DNA from 2 places in the Lactobacillus gallinarum genome. Region 2 is predicted to be linked to the other one. Evidence: a T-box and tRNA genes for the amino acid it is inferred to sense, from the RefSeq annotation. Region 2 holds a T-box; the other holds one or more tRNA genes.
What was found. The T-box of region 2 lies ahead of leuS (leucine--tRNA ligase). A T-box ahead of a tRNA ligase gene usually reads a tRNA of that ligase, here a tRNA-Leu.
Positions count from the first base shown of each region.

Region 1: it encodes a tRNA-Leu, which carries the amino acid that the T-box ahead of leuS (leucine--tRNA ligase) is inferred to sense. The anticodon was not compared.

Region 1 is NZ_NFKZ01000008.1:47,849-51,277, forward strand. It holds gene pcrA (DNA helicase PcrA) at 1-1,291, opposite strand, end outside; gene B5E95_RS04725 (glycoside hydrolase family 73 protein) at 1,377-2,024, opposite strand; tRNA gene B5E95_RS04730 (tRNA-Leu) at 2,109-2,196, opposite strand; gene B5E95_RS04735 (SprT family protein) at 2,262-2,732, opposite strand; gene B5E95_RS04740 (glycosyltransferase family 32 protein) at 2,720-3,418, opposite strand; gene B5E95_RS04745 (oligosaccharide flippase family protein) at 3,421-3,429, opposite strand, start outside.
Region 2 is NZ_NFKZ01000025.1:4,436-7,864, forward strand. It holds gene B5E95_RS07885 (polyprenyl synthetase family protein) at 1-904, opposite strand, end outside; gene B5E95_RS07890 (phosphatase PAP2 family protein) at 1,041-1,703, opposite strand; T-box leader at 1,760-1,952, shown strand; gene leuS (leucine--tRNA ligase) at 1,993-3,429, shown strand, end outside.

The sequences.
Region 1 (3,429 bases), on a different contig from region 2:
ACAACTTATCCACAGTCGCTGCACCAATACCACGCTTAGGCACATTGATAATACGATTCATGCTCATTGTATCCGCAGGATTTGCGACCAACTTCAAGTAAGCCATAATGTCCTTAATTTCTTTACGGTCGTAGAATTTGTGACCTCCCACGATTTGATAAGGAATATTTGATTTAACAAAAGCTTCTTCGACTGTACGTGATTGGGCGTTAGTTCGATAAAGAATGGCAAAATCTTTGTAAGTGCGTTTTTTAGCTTCTACTTCTTCCTTAATTTTCGAAATAATGTAGTGGGATTCATCATCACCACTTTGAGCTTGATAATAAGTAACCTTGGCACCCTCGCCTTGATCAGTCCATAAATTCTTTGCCTTACGGTTCTGATTATTTTTAATCACTGAGTTTGCGGCTGATAAGATATGACCAGTTGAACGGTAATTCTGTTCTAGCTTAACAGTTCTAACTCCATCAGTTTTGTAATCTTGCTCAAAATTCATGATGTTTTCCATGTTAGCACCACGCCAGCCATAGATTGACTGATCAGCATCCCCAACTACACAAATATTTTTATATTGTGCAGCTAATGCATGACAGAGTTCATACTGAGCTTGGTTAGTATCCTGATATTCATCTACCAAAATGTAACGGAACTTATTTTGATAATAATGAAGAGTATCTGGATCTTTTTTAAATAAAACCAAAGTCTGCATAATCAAATCGTCAAAGTCCATAATTTGATCACGGCGCAGTCTTCTTTGATATTCTTCATATACCTTAGCTGCCATTTTATCAAAAGGTGAACTAGCACTTGCAGCAAAAGCCTTAGGATCAAGCAAGTCGTTCTTTCCATTAGAAATAGCAGACAAAATTCCACGTGGATCGTACATCTTAGGATTAATATTCAAATCCTTTTCAATATGTTTTACCAAAGTCAATTGTTCTGCAGAATCCGCAATAGAAAAGTTATGACTATAGCCAATCTTATCAGCGTCTCTACGCAAAATTCGAACACAAAGGGCGTGGAAAGTCGACATCCAAATATTTTGAGCGGCTGGCCCTAGCAATTTTTGTTCACGCTCACGCATTTCATTAGCCGCCTTATTGGTGAAGGTAATGGCTAAAATATTCCATGGTGCAACTTGATTTTCTTCAACTAAGTAGGCTATTCGTCTAGTTAAAACAGAAGTTTTACCAGAACCTGCCCCAGCAACGACCAACAGTGGTCCTTCTGTAGTTTCAACCGCTTTTTTCTGTTGCGGATTCAAACCGGCTAAGATAGATTTTTCGCTCATTATTGTCCCCTTCACAAAAATAAATTTACTAATGCAACTCGAATATTATACCAAAAAAAGCAGCATTCATTTTGCTGCTTTACTTTTACTTATCATATTTTTCCAAATCAAATTGTTCAATCAAATTAATCAATTTATCCGCATAATCAGGATCGGTAGCGTAGCCATCAGTAACCAAAGCCTTCGCCTGAGTCTTATAGTCTTTAGAAGCTAAGACATGCTTATATTGTTGATGATTCCAAGTCGTTCCATTTTGGAATAGACGCGCATGGGCTCTAATCGATGCCTCATATGAATCATAAATTTGAAAGCGTGCCTTAACAGTGATCCACTTGCCCTTAACATATTCCTTAGTTGTCATCACCGCAGAAGTATTAGGATTAGTTCCCTTCACTCCAAATAAATTATTATATTTTTGTGATAAATCGCTTTGCCCGTAATTACTTTCAAGACAAGCTTGGGCAACAGTAATACTTGGTAATAAATCGTATGATTTATCTACTTCACGGGCAATCGGCCCAATCTTTTTAATAAATGCTTTCTTTTGCCGTAATAATTTTGCGGCTTCTTGTTCACGCTGCAGTTGTGCTTGTCTAATTTGTTCAGATTGAATTGCATATCTTCTGTAGTAATGAAAACCTACATATGCCACTAACAAAATAAACAAAATGATAAACACACGTACAACGGTCTTTACGCTTTTAGGTATCCTTGACTTACGCTTTTTTGCCATAATACTTATTTCCTTTAATTCATTAAGTAAAGTATAACCTATTTTTGTGTAAAAAAAAGAAGTCGCTCACTGCGACTTCTTAATTGGTGCGGGCGAGAAGACTCGAACTTCCACGATCTAAAGCGATCACAAGATCCTTAGTCTTGCGCGTCTGCCATTCCGCCACGCCCGCGGCACATCAACTATAATAGACTAAATCTAAGAGATGTGCAAGGGAAAATTGAAAATAATTTAAATTTATTTATTAGAAACTTTAAAATTTTGCTCTAAACGCAGCTGCCTCTTGCATTTACCGCATCTATACCTTCTAGTATTAATTCGGCGCATACGCGGATAATGCAAGCCGCAATTTTCACAGACATAAATATAATTAAATTTTTTACGCCGACGCAAGCCTATATCGGGTGCATAGCGACTGCCACCTACTTTTTGGAGCAAAATTTTAAAATCACGATCGCGATGATGATAACCACGATGCAATAAATGCAAGTGATAGTGACACAATTCATGCTTAATAATGCCTACCAAATATTCATGATATTGTGGCGCTAAAAAATGCGCATTAATTTCAATATGATGATCATCAAGGTGGTAACGTCCACCTGTTGTCGTCATTCGGCGATTGATTTTTATCTGATGCAAAAATGGTCTATTAAAACATTGCAGAGAAATTTGCTCTATTAAATTTTGTAATTCTACCGAATCCATTTAGCATATCGCCCAGCCTGTTTTGGAGTATTGATATGACGTTTTAAATCCGTTACGATCTTATGCTTAAAAGTATGCTTGCCGTTCATCCAAGTCCCTGTAAAAAGATGGATAGACTTGGAATCTTTGGAAGGATTGCACAATACGCCGTCTGGATAAACATGAATGCCCTCTTTAAGCATTTGTTCTTTATTACCAATTTTTAGACCATATTTATCTATCAAGATGTCAGTAACCGAAATGCTGTTGACTCCTGCCATTTGATTATGAGAATCGAATTCAAAACTGCGATCTTGATAATAATCTAAAATATCTTGCATGAAGGGATGCTTTTTCTCTGCACCAAAAATTGCGGCTGAGAGATAATCTTTGTTCTCAAAGCCAATAAAAGCCTGATCCTTTAACAAAGGAGTTAGATCATCAATTACGCGCACATCGGTATCCAAATAAATACCACCCTGCTCATAAATTGCCCGTGCACGAATATAGTCAGAAACAAAGGCCCATTTTTTAGCCTGATAGGCCTGCTCAATATATTTATTTTCATGCATGTCAAAATTATCTTCATTCCATTCAATGAATTGATAAGCAGGCAGATTTTTCTTCCAGGTCGCAATACATTCTTTAATTATTTTTGACTTAGGATTATGACCTACCCAAACATAATGAATTATTTTTGGTATCATTTTCAACCTCG
Region 2 (3,429 bases):
AACAGTCAACCGCTTTTTGGGCATAATCTTGAGCGAGTTTCCTACTTTTCTCAATAACGGAACTATTAACGAGAATTTCTTGAATCAGTTGCATATCTGAAACGGACATTTCGCGTTTTTTATTTAAAATAGGCAACAGCTTTTGTCTTAACTCGGGCTGATCAAGTGCAAGCAAAAGTGGCAAGGAATAAACACCGGTAGCTAAATCTTCTAAAGTAGGCTTATTGAGTTTGTCGCTGCCTGTGTAGTCTAATAAATCATCTACAATTTGAAATGCGATTCCTAGATTTTCTCCAAAATTGGCTAAAGCTTCACTTTCTTCGGCATTCCCACCCGCAAAATGTGCACCTTCTTCAGCTGCTAAACGGAAGAGGGCGGCGGTTTTACCTTTGATATCGTTTAGATAATCCGTAAAGGTCTGCTCTAAGTTAAAGCGTTCAGCCATTTGACCGAGTTCTCCATTTAAAATATGGCTCATAGTTTGCGCGTTGCGCACCAGATACTCGTGTTCTGCAGTTGTATCCAGCATTAAATCAAAAAAGTTGGTGAATAATAAATCACCAGCGTACACAGCGACATCTTTGCCAAACTCTGCTTGAATGCTGATATTGCCTCTACGCAGATCAGAATCATCGATGATATCATCATGAATCAAAGTTGCCATATGCAAAATTTCGATAGATGAAGCTAAATTAATAGTTTGTTGATTAACTTTTCCGACTACATGTGCTGCTAATAATAAAAGGCTGGGGCGCAGATATTTGCCACCGTTGTCGGCCATTGTTAATAAAGCAGTCTGTAAACTCTGATGAGGAGTTTGAATGGTGTGCTGAATCAAAGCATCGACTTCAGCTAATTCATCAGCAATAAGTGGATATTTTTTCCAAGGCTTAAAATTTTTCATAAATCGTTTCCTTAAACTAATAAAATTATTATCGTTTAATTGATTTGTTCAAATAGTTACATTACTTATTATTACGCAGATTGTGAATCTAACCAACAAAAAAACTAGTGAAAATTAAATTCACTAGTCTTTTTGTTTATTTTCGCGATTTTTCTAACATTTTTGGTTCAATGTAAAAGTGGTATAAGAATGAATAACCAAGTAAAACAAAGGTAATTCCTTCAATCCAACCTCCAAAGACATCAGATGGATAATGCACATGGACGAATATTCTTGTGTAGCCGATCAAGATCGGGAACAACGCCCAAATGATAATTAATAGAGTTTTCCAGAATTTGCTTTTAATTAATAAAATTGTCAAGATAATTAAAACTCCAAATAATGCGGCACTACCAACTGAGTGACCTGATGGAAAACTGTAGCCATCGGCATAAACTAAATGGTGAACGGTTGGACGTTGGCGCTCAACTGCGTGTTTGATAATCCAGTTATAACCGTTGGCACAGATCATGACGCCTGCTGTGAACCAAGCATAAGCATATTGTTTAAACGTAATTAAAAGAATAAATAAGATAATTGTTTCTATCGTAATCGTGCTGGTATTGCCTAAATTGGTAAAAGTTTTTGCAAAAGCGACATTTGTCGGATTATTATTGCAGACAATGCTGATGACTGCATTGTCGAAACTGTGGATAAACGGTGAACCAGATGAAACAAGCATCGCCCACGCTGCGTAGATGACCACAAAGATTATCCCTGGAACCAGAGTATCTCTTGGTGGATTTTTTGTATTAATCAAAAAAAGTCTCCCCTTGTAATTTTTAGCATTTGTGGTAAATTATAATCATTATCTATAAGAAAATAAAGGTCAGGAAGTAGTAACAAGGATATTTTTTCAGAGAGAGACTGGTTGCTGTGAAGTCTTAGAATGGAATTGTGAACTTGTCCTGGTATTGAAACCTATCGTTGCCATCCGCGTTAAGGAGCGATTAAGGGTCACATTTTTGATGTGGAACTTAGGTGGTACCGCGATTATTTCGTCCTATGATTGATAGAATCATAGGACTTTTTTGTTAGAGAGGAAAAATATGTATAATCACAAAGTTGTCGAAAAGAAATGGCAAGATTATTGGGCAAAGCATGATACCTTCAAGACAGGTACAGATCCCAAGAAGAAAAATTATTATGCATTGGACATGTTCCCATTCCCATCTGGTAAGGGACTTCACGTAGGTCACCCAGAAGGATATACTGCAACCGATATTGTCTCACGTATGAAGCGTGCACAAGGCTATAATGTGCTTCACCCAATGGGTTGGGATGCATTTGGTCTTCCAACAGAACAATATGCTTTAAAGACTGGTGAAGATCCAGCAGTTGTTACTAAAAACAATATTGCCAACTTTAAGCGTCAACTTAACAAGTTAGGCTTTTCATACGACTGGGATCGTGAAATTACTACTAGTGATCCTAACTACTACAAGTGGACTCAATGGGTCTTTGAACAAATGTATAAGAAGGGCCTTGCTTATGAAGCTGAAGTTCCAGTTAACTGGTCACCAGACCTTGGTACTGTTGTAGCTAACGAAGAAGTTATTGATGGTAAAACTGAACGTGGTGGTTATCCAGTATACCGTCGTAATATGCGTCAATGGATGCTTAAAATGACCGCTTATGCAGATCGTCTTTTGGAAGACCTTGACGATTTGGATTGGCCAGAACCAGTTAAGGAAATGCAACGTAACTGGATTGGTCGTTCAGTTGGTGCACAAGTAACTTTCAAGATTAAAGACAGTGACAAGACTTTTGATATCTTTACTACCCGTCCTGATACCTTGTTTGGTTGTTCATACACTGTTCTTGCTCCAGAAAACAAGTTGGTGCAAGAAATTACTACTGACGGTCATAGAGACGAAGTTAATGCTTACATCAAGAAGATTGAATCTAAGTCAGACCTTGAAAGAACTGATTTAAACAAGGATAAGACCGGTGTATTTACTGGTGCTTACGCAATTAACCCAGTTAACGGCAAAGAAGTTCCAATTTGGATTTCTGACTACGTTTTAGCAAGTTACGGTACTGGTGCCGTAATGGCAGTTCCAGCTCACGATGATCGTGACTATGATTTTGCTAAAAAGTTTGATTTGCCAATTAATCAAGTACTTGAAGGTGGCAACTTATCTAAGGCTGCCTTCACTGAAGATGGTCCACACATTAACTCAGAATTCTTGAATGGTTTGAACATCAAGGATGCCAAGAAGAAGATGGTTGACTGGCTTGAAGAACACAACTGCGGTGAAAAGAAAGTTAACTACAAGCTTCGTGACTGGGACTTCAGTCGTCAACGTTACTGGGGTGAACCAATTCCAGTTATCCACTGGGAAGACGGTACTACTTCACTTGTTCCAGAGGATCAACTTCCACTTCGTTTACCACATGCAACTGATATCAAGCCATCCGGTACTCCAGAAAGTCCATTAGCTAACTTAACTGACTGGGTAAACGTAGTTGATGAAAATGGTCGA